Regions from separate parts of the Bradyrhizobium ganzhouense genome, predicted to be linked through region 1. Evidence: predicted binding sites of a transcription regulator. Region 1 holds the regulator's gene; the other holds the start of a gene.
The links. Region 1 encodes PhoB, which activates phosphate uptake and scavenging genes when phosphate is short. Its sites were predicted from a motif close to TGTCATNNANCTGTCAT; they were not measured.
Positions count from the first base shown of each region.

Region 1 (7,663 bases):
ATGGCGACATCGAACGAGACGCGCGTGCGGGTCGACGGGCGCTCGAAGATCATCGCCAGCGTCTTGCCTTCGAGCGGCTTGACCGGCTGATGCGCCTTCTGCTTCGCCTTCATGGCGGAGGAGGCCGAGAGCATGCTCTTGAGCTCCGACAGCGGCAGCTCGTTGATATCCAGGAAGTGCTTTGGCGTCTTGCTCATCAGCTTGCCGCCCGCTTGTTGCCGGACAGCGCAGTGCAGGCGCGTTCGAGCCGTCCGACGCTGTCCTCGATCTCGGCTTCGGTGACGATCAAGGGCGGCAGGAAGCGCACGACATTGTCGCCGGCGCCCACGGTGAGCAGTTTTTCGTTGCGAAGCGCTGCGACCAGGTCACCGGAGGGCACCACGGCCTTGATGCCGATCAGAAGCCCCTCGCCGCGAACTTCGCTGACGATATCGGGATGACGGTCGATCACGGAAGCGAGCTTCTGCTTGAGCAGCAGCGACATCCTCTGGACGTGGTCGAAGAAGCCGGGCTTGAGCATGACGTCGAGCACGGCATTCGCAGCCGAGATCGCCAGCGGATTGCCGCCGAAGGTCGAGCCGTGCGAGCCGGGCCCCATGCCGGAAGCCGCGTCCGCGGTCGCGAGCACCGCACCGATCGGGAAGCCGCCGCCGAGCGCTTTCGCCAGCGACATCACGTCAGGCGTGACGCCGGTGCGCCGATGGGCGAAGAGATCGCCGGTGCGGCCCATGCCGGTCTGCACCTCGTCGAAGGCGAGCAGCAGGCCCTTCTCATCGCAGAGCTGGCGCAATGCCTTGAGGAAGCCGGGAGGCGCCGAACGCACGCCGCCCTCGCCCTGGATCGGCTCGATCAGGATGCCGGCGGTCTGCGGACCGATCGCTTTCTTCACGGCCTCGATGTCGCCATGCGGGATCTGGTCGAAACCGTCCATCGGCGGACCGAAACCTTCGAGATATTTTGCGGAGCCGGTCGCCGCCAGCGTCGCCAGCGTGCGGCCGTGGAAGGCGCCCTCGAAGGTGATGATGCGGTAGCGCTCCGGATGCCCCTTGGAGAAGTGATGATGGCGGACCAGCTTGATCACACCCTCCAGCGCCTCGGCGCCGGAATTACAGAAGAACACGAAGTCCGCAAAGCTCTCGTTGCAGAGGCGCGCGGCGAGCTTCTCGCCGTCCGGGCTCTGGAACAGGTTCGACATGTGCCAGAGTTTTGTGGCCTGCTCCTGCAGCGCCTTGACCAGCGCGGGATGGGCATGGCCGAGCGCATTGACCGCCACGCCCGAGGTGAAATCGAGATAGCGATCGCCATTGGTTGCGATGAGCCAGACGCCTTCGCCGCGCTCGAAGCCGATGTCGGCCCTGGCGAAAACGGGGAGCAAATGCGGCGCTGCGCTGTTGGTCATGATGGTCTCTTTGGATGTTTCGGACGGCCTGAACGTGCGTTGCGCAGCGCATCATTGGTCCGGAAAACGAAACGTGCCGCCTTTTAAGGGCGGCACGCGTCACCATCTTATGCCTGGCACCACGGGTGTCAATGCCGCCCGGAAAGCCTCGCGAAACTCTGATTCCGTAGTCTTGCGGTGCCAGATTTGCGGGTTTTTGGCCACGGAACATGTGGAAGCGAGTCGGCGGACTCTTGCGCGTGAGTCACGCCATATTGTAGCGTTTGGCTTGTCAGATACGACATCTCGTGCAGCGGTTCTGATCCCAAAAGTCCTCATGTACCGGCGTAAACGTTCGGGCGTCTCACTGCGCCCGGCGAGCCTTAAGGGATTCCGGCGGCACGGGTTTTTCGAGGCTTAGGCATTCGTTGTGCGAACCCAGGATGGCGGGCGCGCGGCGAAGGAAAGGTTACAATGACGGTTTTGACCTGGTCCGACGATCGCGTCGAGCAGTTAAAAAAGCTCTGGGAGGCCGGACTTTCGGCCAGCCAGATCGCCGCTGAGCTTGGGAATGTCACCCGCAACGCCGTGATCGGCAAGGTGCACAGGCTCGGCCTGTCGGGCCGCGCCAAGAGCCCGTCTTCGGCAGCTCCGCGGCCGCGCAAGGCGCGTCCCGCGCAGCACATGATGCGGGTGAGCAGGCCCATTGCACGCGGCAATACCGCGCTGGCGCAGGCCTTCGAGGTCGAGGTCGAGGCTGAACCGGTCACCTACGACAACGTGGTGCCGATGAGCCAGCGCCTGTCGCTGCTCGAACTGAACGAGGCGACCTGCCACTGGCCGGTTGGCGATCCCTCGAGCGCGGATTTCTTCTTCTGCGGCGGCAAGGCGCTCTCCGGCCTGCCCTATTGCGCCCAGCACTCGCGGGTGGCGTATCAGCCGGCAGCGGATCGCAGGCGGGCGCCGGCGAAGCCGCCGCGGTAAGCTCAGCTTCAAGCAACCTTGTCCCGGCACAAGGCCGGGACGGTAGGGGGAATAGAAAAGCGCGCCATTCGGCGCGCTTTTACTTTGCTTGCTGGCAAGAGCCTTAGGCCTGCTCGGCCTTCGCAAAGCGATCGTCGAGCGCATAGCCGGCGCCGCGGACGGTGCGGATCGGGTCCTGCTCGCGGCCGAGATTGAGCAGCTTGCGCAGGCGGCCGATATGCACGTCGACGGTGCGCTCGTCGATATAGATGTCGCGGCCCCAGACGCTGTCGAGCAGCTGCTCGCGCGAGAACACGCGGCCGGGATGCTCCAGGAAAAACTCGAGCAGCCGATATTCGGTCGGGCCGAGATCGATCGGCCGGCCCGAGCGCGCCACGCGGCGCTTCTCGCGGTCGAGCTCGATGTCGCCAAAAGCGAGCACCGTGGCGAGCCGTTCGGGGCTTGCGCGCCGCAGCAGGCCCTTCACGCGGGCCAGCAGCTCGGGCACCGAGAACGGCTTGACGATGTAATCGTCGGCGCCGGTCGCAAGACCCCTTACCCGCTCGCTCTCCTCGCCGCGCGCGGTGAGCATGATGATCGGCAGCTGCTTGGTGTCGGACCGCGCCCGCAGCCGGCGGCACAGCTCGATGCCGGATAGGCCCGGCAGCATCCAGTCGAGCACGATCAGATCGGGGATGTGCTCCTTGAGACGGGTGTCGGCATCGTCGCCGCGCATCACCGTCTCGACGTCATAGCCGTCGCCCTCGAGGTTGTAGCGAAGCAGCTCGGTCAGAGCTTCCTCGTCTTCAACCACCATAATGCGTGCGCCCATGGGGTCGTCGCTCCTTAAGGATTCAAGTATTGGGGACCGTCGTGGCGAAGGTCGTCATGTCGCCCTTCGGTCGCTTGTCGGTGATGGCCTGGCCTTCGATCATGTAGAACACGGTCTCGGCGATGTTGGTGGCGTGGTCGCCGATCCGCTCGATGTTCTTGGCGCAGAACATCAGATGGATGCAGAACGAGATGTTGCGCGGATCCTCCATCATGTAGGTGAGGAGCTCGCGGAACAGTGAGGTGCAGATGGCGTCGACTTCCTCATCGCCTTTCCATACCGCCATCGCCGCCGGCAGATCGTGCGCGGCATAGGCGTCCAGCACCGACTTGACCTGCTGCTGCACGAGGTCGGTCATGTGCTCGAGGCCGCGGAACAGTTTGAGCGGATGGAAATCCGTCTCCAGCGCCGCGACGCGCTTGCCCATGTTCTTGGCGAGGTCGCCGATCCTCTCGAGATCGGTGGCGACGCGCATAGCGCCAACGATCTCGCGCAGATCCACCGCCATCGGCTGGCGGCGAGCGATGGTGAGCACGGCGCGCTCCTCTATCTTCTTCTGGAGCGTATCGAGCTCGGCGTCGATGGTCACAACGCGCTGGCCGAGCGCGACGTCGCGGCGGATCAGCGCGTCGACGGAATCGACGATCATGCGCTCGGCGATGCCGCCCATCTCGGCGACCAGGCGCGTGAGCTCCTGGAGGTCGGTGTCGAAGGCCTTTGCGGTATGTTCAGAACCCATGTGCCGTCTCCTCAGCCGAACCGGCCGGTGATGTAATCCTGCGTGCGCCGGTCGGTCGGCGACGTGAAGATCTTGCTGGTGTCGTCGAACTCGATCAGCTCGCCGAGATACATGAAGGCGGTCTTGTCAGAAACGCGCGCTGCCTGCTGCATGTTATGGGTCACGATCGCGATCGTGTAGTTCTCGGACAGCTCCTGGATCAGCTCCTCGACCTTGGCGGTCGAGATCGGGTCGAGCGCCGAGCAGGGCTCGTCGAACAGGATCACCTCGGGCCGCACCGCGACGGTGCGGGCGATGCAGAGGCGCTGCTGCTGGCCACCGGAGAGCGACAGGCCGGAGGCATTGAGCTTGTCCTTGACCTCGTTCCACAGCGCGCCGCCGCGCAGCGCCTTCTCGACACGGTCGTCCATCTCGGACTTCGAGATCTTCTCATAGAGACGAATGCCGAAGGCGATGTTCTCGTAGATCGTCATCGGGAACGGCGTCGGCTTCTGGAACACCATGCCGACGCGGGCGCGCAGCAGATTGAGGTCGAGCTTGGGGTCGAGGATGTTGGTCTGGTCGAGCATCAGCTGACCGGTAGCGCGCTGGCCCGGATAGAGGTCGTACATCCGGTTGAAGATGCGCAGCAGGGTCGACTTGCCGCAGCCGGACGGGCCGATGAACGCCGTGACACGGTTGGTGCCGAGCGCCAGATTGATGTTCTTCAGCGCGTGGTGCTCGCCGTAATAGAAGTTGAGGTTGCGTACCGTCACCTTGGCGGGCGCTTCGGGCAGCACCGGCGACTGGGGCAGGCCGCCCGCTGCGCTCATCGATACGGAAAGATCACTCATTTTGCGGTCCTCTCGGCGCCAAGAATGCGCGCGCCAATATTCAGAGCAAGAACGGTCAGGGTGATGAGCAGCGCGCCGCTCCAGGCGAGCTGCTTCCAATAGGCGTAAGGACTCTGGACGAAGTTGTTGATGGTGACCGGCAGGTTCGCCATCGTCTTGGTCAGGCCGAGGCTGAAGAACTGGTTCGACAGCGCGGTGAAGAGCAGCGGCGCGGTCTCGCCGGCGACGCGGGCGGTCGCGAGCAGCACGCCGGTGATGAGGCCCGAGCGGGCGGCGCGATAAGCGATCCGCTTGATCACCAGCGAGCGCGGCAGGCCGAGGGCGGAAGCCGCCTCACGCAGTGCGTTCGGCACCAGCAGCAGCATGTCCTCGGTCGTGCGCAGCACCACCGGGATCACGATGACGGCAAGCGCGAGCGAGCCTGCGATCGCCGAAAAGCCGCGCATCGGCACCACCACCGCGCCGTAGATGAACAGGCCGATGATGATCGAGGGCGCCGACAGCAGGATGTCGTTGATGAAGCGGATCACCGAGGTCAGCTTGTCGTTGCGACCGTACTCGGCGAGATAGGTGCCGGCGAACAGGCCGAGCGGCGCGCCGATGCCAACGCCGATCACGGTCATGATGACCGAACCGATGATCGCGTTGCGCAGGCCGCCTTCAGTCGAGCCCGGAGGCGGAGTGTCCGCGACGAATATCTCAAGATTCAGGCCCGCCAACCCGTTGTAGAGCAGCGTGATCAGGATCAGAGCGAGCCAGGTCACGCCGAAGGCGGCGGCGGCCATGCAGAGCCCGCGGACGACGATGTCCTTGCGGCGGCGGCGTGAATAGATCGGGTTCATGGCGTCAGTTCCCCGCCTTCTTTTCCAGCCGCATCAGCATCAGCCGCGCCGCGGCGAGCACGAAGAACGTCAGCACGAACAGCAGCAGGCCGAGCAGGATCAGGCCGGACTGGTGCAGACCGTCGCTTTCGGCGAATTCGGATGCGATCGCGGCCGAAATCGTGGTGCCGGGGGCGAAGATCGACCCCGAGATGCGGAACGAGTTGCCGATGATGAAGGTCACCGCCATGGTCTCGCCGAGCGCGCGTCCGAGCGCCAGCATGACGCCGCCGATGACGCCGACGCGGGTGTAGGGGATCACCACGCTGCGGACGACCTCCCAGGTGGTGCAGCCGACGCCGTAGGCGGCTTCCTTCAGCACCGGCGGCACCGTCTTGAACACGTCGACCGAGATCGAGGTGATGAAGGGCAGCACCATGATCGCGAGGATCAGCGCGGCATTGAACAGGCTGAGATAGGACGGGGGACCTGCGAAGATCGCGCCCAGCACCGGAACGCCGTCAAAGATCTTGATCATGAAGGGCTGGAACGTGTTGGCCAGGAACGGACCCAGCACGAAGAAGCCCCACATGCCGTAGATGATCGAGGGAATACCGGCGAGCAGCTCGATCGCCATGCCGATCGGGCGGCGCAGCCATTGCGGGCAGAGCTCGGTCAGAAAGATGGCAATGCCCAGACCAACCGGAATGGCGATCAGCATCGCGATGAAAGAGGTGACGAGCGTGCCGTACATCGGTCCGAGCGCGCCGAGCACCGGCGGATCCGCCGACGGCGCCCAGCGCTGCGTCCACAGGAACGCGAAGCCGTATTCCTTCATCGCCGGGAAGGCGCCGACGATCAGCGACAGGATGATGCCACCGAGGATGAGGAGCACCGAGATCGCGCTGAGCCGCGTGATCCAGTAGAAGGTGACGTCGCCGAGCTTGAATGCGCTCAAGGCCTTGGCGCGGTCATACGGTCCGGCGTCGTCGACGATATCGCTCTGAACGGCCATCTCTGCCACGCCGATCCCCTGTACCAAATTATATACGCTTGTTGTCGGTCCGGCGCCCCGGATGCAGCGCGACGCTGATCCGGGGTCGAAATCGTGTGGGTCGCGGCGCGCCCTGGAAGGCCGCGCCGCGCTTGGAGAAGAGCTTAGCTCTTGATCTCGGCAGCCCAGGTCTTCTCGATCAGGGTCACGACGCTCTCGGGCATCGGGATGTAGTCGAGCTCTTCAGCCGCCTTGCCGCCGTTCTTGAAGGCCCAGCGGAAGAACTTGATGGCTTCCTGCGAGGCCGCCTTGTCGGTGGCTTCCTTGTGCATGAGGATGAAGGTCGCCGCCGTGATCGGCCAGGACTTGTCGCCGGGCTGGTCGGTCAGGATGACGTAGTAGCCGGGAGCCTTGGCCCAGTCGGCGTTGGAAGCGGCCGCCTGGAAGGCTTCGACCGTCGGCTGCACCGGCTTGCCAGCCTTGTTGATCAGGCCGGTGTAGGTCAGCTTGTTCTGCTTGGCATAGGCGTACTCGACATAGCCGATCGAGTTCTTGGTCTGGCTGATGTTGCCCGACACGCCTTCGTTGCCCTTGGCGCCGACGCCAACCGGCCACTCGACGGCGGTGCCCTCACCGACCTTGCTCTTCCAGTCGGCGCTGGCCTTGGAGAGGTAGTTGGTGAAGTTGAAGGTGGTGCCCGAACCGTCGGAACGGCGGACCACGGTGATCGCGTCCGACGGCAGCTTCACGTTCGGATTGAGCTTCTTGATCGCGGCGTCGTCCCACTTGGTGATCTTGCCGAGATAGATGTTGGCGAGCGTCTCGCCGTCGAACACCAGCTCACCGGCCTTGACGCCCTCGAGGTTGACGACGGGAACGATGGCGCCCATCACCATCGGCCACTGCGCAAGGCCGTCCTTCTCGAGCTGCTCGGCCTTGAGCGGCGCGTCGCTGGCGCCGAATGTCACGGTCTTGGCCTGGATCTGCTTGATGCCGCCGCCGGAACCGATCGACTGGTAGTTGAGGCCGTTGCCGGTCTCCTTTTTGTAGGCGTCAGCCCACTTCGAATAGATCGGGAACGGGAAGGTCGCGCCTGCACCCGT
Region 1 covers NZ_CP181318.1:819,363-827,025, reverse strand. Annotated here, with positions in the region: gene argF (ornithine carbamoyltransferase) at 1-197, opposite strand, end outside; gene ACLFLU_RS03805 (aspartate aminotransferase family protein) at 197-1,399, opposite strand; gene ACLFLU_RS03800 (GcrA family cell cycle regulator) at 1,853-2,362, shown strand; gene phoB (phosphate regulon transcriptional regulator PhoB) at 2,466-3,173, opposite strand; gene phoU (phosphate signaling complex protein PhoU) at 3,196-3,912, opposite strand; gene pstB (phosphate ABC transporter ATP-binding protein PstB) at 3,924-4,745, opposite strand; gene pstA (phosphate ABC transporter permease PstA) at 4,742-5,587, opposite strand; gene pstC (phosphate ABC transporter permease subunit PstC) at 5,592-6,581, opposite strand; gene pstS (phosphate ABC transporter substrate-binding protein PstS) at 6,725-7,663, opposite strand, start outside.

Region 2 (7,663 bases), 2.3 Mb from region 1:
CGTCGGGGCCGTTGTGCGGGAAGATCGACATGCCGGTGGTGATGCCGGCGCGGACCGCGCGGCCGTCGATGTGGAATTCGGGCGCAAGCGCCTCGCCGAGCTGGTGCGCCAGCGCGAGACCGGCGTCGGGCTGCTTGCCGTCGATGATCAGGCCGAATTCGTCGCCGGAGAGGCGCGCCACCAGGCCGCCCCGCGCAGTGTCCTGCAGCCGCTGGGCCACCTCGATCAGCAGCTTGTCGCCAAGAGCATGGCCGAACACGTCGTTGACTTCCTTGAGGCCGTCGAGATCGACGCAAAGGACCGCGAATTCCTCGTCGGTCCCCTCGCAAGCCTCGATCATCTGGTTCAGCGCCTGAAGAAAGGCGGCGCGGTTCGGCAAGTCGGTGAGGCCGTCATGATAGGCCATGTGCGCCATCCGCGATTCGGTCTGCCGGCGGTTGGTGACGTCCTCGTGGGTCTTGATCAGATATTGCGGCTCGCCGGCGTCGTTGAGCACCGTGGCGCGCCGGGTCAGGAACAGGCGCAGGCCGTCCTTGGTGGAGATCGGATGCTCCTCGGTGATCATCCCGCGCTTCTTGATCGCCGCCTCGTCGCGCGCGATGATCAGCTTCGCTTCCTTGGCATTGAAAATGTCGGAGGCGGTCAGGCCGGTGGCTTCCTCGCGCCTGCGGTTGAGGATCGTCTCGGCGCTGCGGTTGGCGAGCAGGTAGCGGCCGTCCTTGACCTGCTCCACGATCAGCGCCACCGGGATGTTGTCGACCACCAGCTCGAGGAATTTCTTGGTGCTCTCCAGCTCCATCGACAGCGATTGCCGATCGGTGATGTCCTCGAACACCACCAGCAGGAATTCCGGCTTGTTGCTCTCGTTGCGGACCACGATGCGGATCGAGGCCACCATGCGCCGGGCCTGATCGCGCTGGACCTCGACCTCGAATTCGTTGCGATACTGTCCTTCCGGCGCCAGCAGCGCGGCCCGGTCGGTCGCCTCGATGCTATCAGCCGATTTTGGGCCGAACAGCTCGCGCGCATTCTTGCCGACGACCTGGTCGCGCGAAAAGCCCCAGAACCGCTCATAGGCGCTGTTGGCAAAGATGTAGCGGCCGTCCTCGATGTTCTTCGCAGCCACGCAGGCCGGCACGTTGTCCAGCACCGTTTCCAGGAACTGCTTGGTCGACGCGAGCTGCCGCGACAGCTTCCGCTGCTCGCTGACGTCGAGATGAGTCGCCACCGAGCCACCGTTCGGCAGAATGAAATATTTAACCAGGATGGCGCGGCCGTCCGGCAGTTCGGTGATCAGGCCGTTGGAGCTTGCCGCCTTCTCGTAGAAGTCGTCGTCGGAGACGGCGAGGACCCCGCGCTGGCGCCGCAACTCGAGGATGTCGTAGCCGCTCATGCCGGTCCACAGATCCGAGCGCGCCAGGCCGTAGATCTCGAGATAGCGGTCGTTGCAGAAGATGATGCGCCGCTGCGCATCCGTCATCACCACGCCCTGGTTGAGATTGTTCATGGCGGAGGAGACGAAGGCGTTGCGCCGCAACTGCGAACGCTTGCTCCGGCGCAGCGCGGAATGGATCCACAGCGCGACAGCTGCCAGGAACGCGCTGACGACAACGCCCCCGATCAGGACTTCCCACACCAGATTGGGGTCGAGATTGCCAAGATAGCTCGGCGGAGCGAAGCTGCCGGCATAGGCACGCGAAGGCGCGACCGCGCTGGCCAGGCACACGACGGCCTGCACAGCAATCGGAAGCATGCTGCCTTCGTGCCAGTTCTTCTCAGCCATCAGCCACCCGCGATTTCAACTGCGGATTGTCTGGCTTCACGGGTTTGGATCGGGTAAACGCCTGTACGCCCAATAGAAATATGTGACGCGAAATACGGCAATTGCCCTGACATGATAAATGCTTCCTTAACGGACAACGGCCGCGCGGCTCGTTTCCCAGGCAAACCGACCCCCTCGGCAATTTCAACGGGACTTCTGCGCAACCATGGATAGGGTCGACTGCGTCGTCATCGGAGCCGGCGTGGTCGGGCTCGCGGTGGCCCGGAAGCTGGCCCAGGCCGGGCGCGAAGTGATCGTGCTCGAGGAAGCCGAGGCCATCGGCACCATCACCTCCTCACGCAACAGCGAGGTGATCCATGCCGGGATCTACTACCGCGCCGGAAGCTGGATGGCGCGCATGTGCGTCAGCGGCAAGCATGCGCTGTATCGTTATTGCGGCGAGCGCGGCATCCCCCACAAGAACTGCGGCAAGCTGATCGTCGCGACCAATGCAAGGGAAACCGAGAAGCTGCAATCGATCAAGGCGCATGCCGAGGCCAACGGCGTGCTCGACATGCAGTTGCTCTCGGGCGAGGCCGCCCGCGCGCTGGAGCCGGCGCTGGCCTGCGACGCCGCGCTTCTGTCGCCGTCGACCGGCATCATCGACAGCCATGCCTACATGCTCTCATTGCGCGGCGAGGCCGAGGAAGCCGGCGCAGCCTTTGCGTTTCACACACCGCTGATCCGCGCCAAGGCGGACGCTGGTGTGATCGAGATCGAAGCCGGCGGCGAAGCGCCGATGACGCTGCAATGCGGCCTGCTCGTCAACGCCGCCGGGCTTTCGGCAACGACCGTGGCGCGCCACATCGACGGCATGCCGATTGACCGGATTCCGCCGTCCTATCTTGCCAAGGGAAACTATTTCAGCTGCAACGCGCGCGCACCGTTCTCACGCCTGATCTATCCCGTGCCTGAGCCCGGCGGGCTCGGCGTACATCTCACCTTGGACATGGCAGGACAGGCGCGCTTTGGCCCCGACGTCGAATGGATCGAGACGATCGACTATGAGGTCGATCCGTCGCGCGCCGAGCGCTTCTATCCAGCGATCCGCAAATACTGGCCGACGCTTCCCGACGGCGCGTTGATGCCGAGCTATTCGGGCATCCGCCCGAAGATCGTGCCGCCGGCCGTAGCAACGCAGGATTTCCTGATGCAGGGTCCGCGCGATCATGGCGTCGCGGGTTTGATCAATCTGTTCGGCATCGAATCACCGGGACTGACATCGTCGCTCGCGATCGCAGACCACGTCGCGGAGCTCGCAGAAATCTAGAGTGTTTTCGAGCGAAGTGGATACCGGTTCGCGTCGAGAGAACGCGTCCAGACAAAAGCTGACGCCCGCGCAACGATGATTGCGCGGCGCGCACCATTCAGGCAGGGACGAGCGCAAAGGCTCTCATCCCTGCCTGAAAGGATACGTTCAAACTCTACGCTGTTACGAGGGTTGCTAGTGAAGCGTGTCGCCGGTGTGCTTCAGACGCTCGATCTGGTCCTTGACCATCAACTTCCGGCGCTTCAACTCAACAATTTGCAGGTCGTCTGTTGAAAGGTGCACGAGAGCATCGTGCAATTCGTTTTCGAGAGTTTTGTGCTTCCGTTCCAATTCAACCAGATGTGCCTGAATTGTCATTCGAAACCTCCTCGGTAGGGGTGAACCTTGGATTCGATCCGGACGAAGAAGTGTACATCACCGATTCGTTCTGTCGATGGGTATCCATCGTCGCACCGTCATTTTTGAAAATTCATATGTAACGAAGCGTGAGTAAGGAACCACGCGGTGAAAAATCCATGATATCAACGTGCTTACGCTACACGCTCGCGAATCGTTGAAATATCTTGCGAGAGAGCGGTGCGCGAAGGTCGCAGATCGCTTGCGATCACGCCGCGCAAGGACGATAATTTCCACAGGGCATCCACAGCCTTAATCTCAGCCTATCGGTTTTCGGCCACCGCAAACATGACCAATGAAGACGAGCGTGAGCTCGAAGCCGAGCTTACCCGGTTGCAGCAGGAACACCGAGATCTCGATGCGGCGATCGATGCACTGCATCAATCGCCCGCCCCCGACCTGTTGCGGTTACAGCGGTTGAAGAAACGCAAGCTGTTGTTGCGCGACCGTATCGCCTTCATCGAAGACCAGATCACGCCCGACATCATCGCCTGATCCGCGAGCAGTCACGGATTGCCGCCGCATGAATCCGCTTGACTCAAAAAGAACAAAAGAGGAACATAAATCCCGCGCCAGGAAGCGCCCAAGGACAACCTCCAAGGACAACCCGCAAGGACACCGCAGATGTCAGTCCCCGCCCTTCTCGACAACAGCTACTACGAGCAAGCCTGCGATCAGGCGATCGCGATGTGTGACGGCAATCTGCGCAGCACCATCAAGGCGCTGATCATGGCCAACGAATATCTGGAAGCCGAGCTGGAAGAATTGCAGGCGGCGATTGCGGCCGGCTGCATTCCCGAGACCTCGCGCAGCTGGACGCGGGGCAAGAGCGGCGCCGCCTAGTTTTGATCGCCGGAGCAACGCCATGTCGGATGTGACCTATTACGTTGCAATGCCTTTTCTGATCGATGCCGACGGATCGCCTGTCGCGGGCGCCGCGGAGGAATGCCAGAGTTCGACGGCCGCGTTGCGGCGCGCCGAGGCCTTGGCGCGTGGGACCGGCCATATCGGCGCGGTCGCATTCAGCCGCAGCGGCGATCCCATGACCGGCGAATTCGGTGACGCCACGCTGCTGCGCAAATTCGGCAACGTGCCGGAAGATCTCGCAACGCTCTAAAGTCAGCTGCTCGCAAGCCTGATCTGGGGCTCGTGTCGCCGGTGGGCCTTGCGCACATACATGGCGGCGTCAGCCTCCTCCAGCGCGCGGACGGCATCGGACTGCGCACCAAGCAACGCGACACCAGCGGAGGCGCCCGCCGTCACGTGCTGGCCGCGAAAGACAAAGGACAATTCGTCGATCGCCTGCTCGAAGATCAGAGCCTTCGCCTTGGCATCGGTCTCGCTGAGATTCCACAACAGCAGGGCAAACTCGTCACCACCGAGACGGCCGACCACGTCGGAGGCGCGGATTTGCCGCGTCAGCGTCGCGGCGATCGCCTTCAGCACCTCGTCACCGGCGCCATGACCGAAGGAATCGTTGATCGGCTTCAACCGGTCGACGTCGAGCACGATCAGCGCACCGCTGGCGCGGTAACGCTTCATGTAGGCGATGGCGCGCTGGAGCTCGCGCTCGAAGCCGCGCCGGTTGGGTATGTCCAGCAGGAAATCTGTGTCGGCCGCCGCCTCGAGCTCGGCGACGCGCCGCAATGCCTGCGTGAGCTTGGTCCGCAGGCCGCGGATGATCGCCTTGCTCGTATCCTTGGTTTCCCCGGCGGCGCGGGCTGCGGGCGCGCGGCGCGGCGCCGCAGCCGCGGACCGCTTGGGTGCAGTTCTCGTTCGGCTCCCGCTGGTTTTTCGGCCTTTTTTGGCCTTCGCAGCGGTCGCCCTTTTTGATTTCTTCATGGGCATCCTGCTCAATGAAGGCTTGCGGGGATTCACCAAGACAGGATAGTGCATTCCCTTCTCCTTGCCACCGCCTTGCGAGCCGCCGGCCGGAACCGTTAATCTGGCCTATCTTTCTGTTTTCCGAGCACAATTGACGTCATGACCGCGCCGATCGCCATCATCATGGGAAGCCAGTCGGACTGGGAGACGATGCGGCACGCCGCCGACACGCTCACAGCGCTTGGCGTCACCTCCGACACCCGCATCGTTTCGGCCCACCGCACCCCCGACCGGCTCTTCAGCTTCGCCAAGGGCGCCAAGGCGGCCGGTTTCAAGGTCATCATCGCGGGCGCCGGCGGCGCCGCGCATCTGCCCGGCATGGCTGCGGCGCTGACGGAACTGCCGGTGTTCGGCGTGCCAATCGAGTCCAGGACGCTGAAGGGCATCGATTCGCTCTATTCGATCGTTCAGATGCCCGCCGGCATTCCGGTCGGCACGCTCGCGATCGGCAAGGCCGGCGCGATCAACGCGGCACTGCTCGCGGCGTCCGTGCTGGCGCTGTCCGATCCGGCCCTGTCCGACCGCCTCGCCGCCTGGCGCAAGGCGCAGACCGAGGCGGTCGCGGAGCGCCCGGAGGACAAGGCGTGACTGACGCAAAGCAGGTGAAGCTGAAGCCCGGCGACACCATCGGAATCCTCGGCGGCGGACAGCTCGGACGGATGCTGGCGATGGCCGCCGCGCGGCTCGGCCTGCGCTGCCAGGTGTTCTCGCCCGATCCGGATTCGCCGGCCTTCGACGTCGTGCTGAACGCGACCTGTGCCGAATATGCCGATGTCGAGGCGCTGGAGCTGTTCGCCCACGACGTCGACGTCATCACCTACGAATTCGAGAACGTGCCGTCCGCGGCCGCCATGGTGCTGGACGCGCGCCGCCCGGTGCTGCCCAACCGCAAGATCCTCGAAACCACCCAGGACCGGCTCGCCGAGAAGGATTTTATCACCCGGCTCGGCATCGGCACCGCCGCTTACGCCGACGTCACCTCGGTCGCGTCGCTGCGCGAGGCGGTCGCCAAGATCGGCTTCCCCGCCGTGCTGAAGACCCGCCGCTTCGGCTATGACGGCAAGGGCCAGGCCATCATCCGCGAGGGCGACGACATCGCGAAGGTCTGGACCAGCCTCGCCACCAAATCGGCGATTCTGGAAGCCTTCGTGCCGTTCGAGCGCGAGATCTCCGTGATCGCCGCGCGCTCGGCCGCCGGCCAGGTCGAATGCTTCGACGTCACCGAGAACGAGCATCGCGACCACATCCTGAAGATTTCCCGCGCGCCGGCGCCGATCCCGGACGCGCTGGCCGAAGAGGCGCGCAGCATCGCCGGCAAGATCGCAACCGCGCTCGACTATGTCGGCGTACTGGCGGTGGAGATGTTCGTGCTCGCCAATGGCACCGGGCCGAAGGTGCTGGTCAACGAGATCGCTCCGCGCGTGCACAATTCCGGACACTGGACGCTCGACGGCGCGTCAGTCTCCCAGTTCGAGCAGCACATCCGCGCCATTGCCGGCTGGCCGCTCGGCAAGCCCGTGCGTCACGGTGAGGTCGTCACCATGACCAATCTGATCGGCGACGAGATCAATGATTACGAGACCTGGCTGAGCGTGCCGGGCGCGACCGTGCACATCTACGGCAAGGGCACGCCGCGCCCCGGCCGCAAGATGGGCCACGTCACCGAAGTCAGGCCTTCAAAAAGCAAGTGAGGGGACCGCAGCAAAAGCTGCGGTCCCGTTTTGGTCTAGAGTTTTGGTTTTGACGCGTTTTCTTGACGCGAACCGGTAGCCACTTCGCTCGAAAACGCTTTAGCTAGGCCGTCTTCACGCCCGCGACGACGCCCGAGGGCTCCTCGCTGAGCCAGCGATAGATCACGCCGCCCAGCGCGCCGCCGATCAGCGGCGCGACCCAGAACATCCAGAGTTGCGCCAGCGCCCAGCCGCCGACGAACAGCGCGGGGCCGGTGCTGCGCGCCGGATTCACCGACGTGTTGGTGACGGGGATGCTGACGAGATGGATCATCACCAGCGTGAGCCCGATGGCGAGCGGCGCAAATCCCGCAGGCGCCCGGCCGTGGGTGGCGCCCATGATGACGAACAGGAACATCATGGTCATCACCACCTCGGTAACGAAGCAGGCGACCATGCTGTACTGGCCGGGCGAATGCGCGTCATAGCCGTTGGAGGCAAAGCCCTTGGTGACGTCGAATCCCGGCGCACCGCTGGCGATCACGTAGAGCAGCTCGGCGGCGACGATCGCTCCGCAGACCTGCGCGATCACGTAAGGCAGGATCTGGCCTGCCGGAAAGC
Region 2 covers NZ_CP181318.1:7,391,192-7,398,854, forward strand. Annotated here, with positions in the region: gene ACLFLU_RS34360 (sensor domain-containing protein) at 1-1,783, opposite strand, end outside; gene ACLFLU_RS34365 (NAD(P)/FAD-dependent oxidoreductase) at 1,989-3,092, shown strand; gene ACLFLU_RS34370 (YdcH family protein) at 3,267-3,449, opposite strand; gene ACLFLU_RS34375 (YdcH family protein) at 3,777-3,983, shown strand; gene ACLFLU_RS34380 (hypothetical protein) at 4,113-4,331, shown strand; gene ACLFLU_RS34385 (hypothetical protein) at 4,354-4,605, shown strand; gene ACLFLU_RS34390 (GGDEF domain-containing protein) at 4,608-5,330, opposite strand; gene purE (5-(carboxyamino)imidazole ribonucleotide mutase) at 5,472-5,960, shown strand; gene ACLFLU_RS34400 (5-(carboxyamino)imidazole ribonucleotide synthase) at 5,957-7,063, shown strand; gene aqpZ (aquaporin Z) at 7,167-7,663, opposite strand, start outside.
Region 2: ACLFLU_RS34370 (YdcH family protein) is a predicted target of PhoB. The motif match lies at 3,535-3,551, and genes of this name have one in related genera.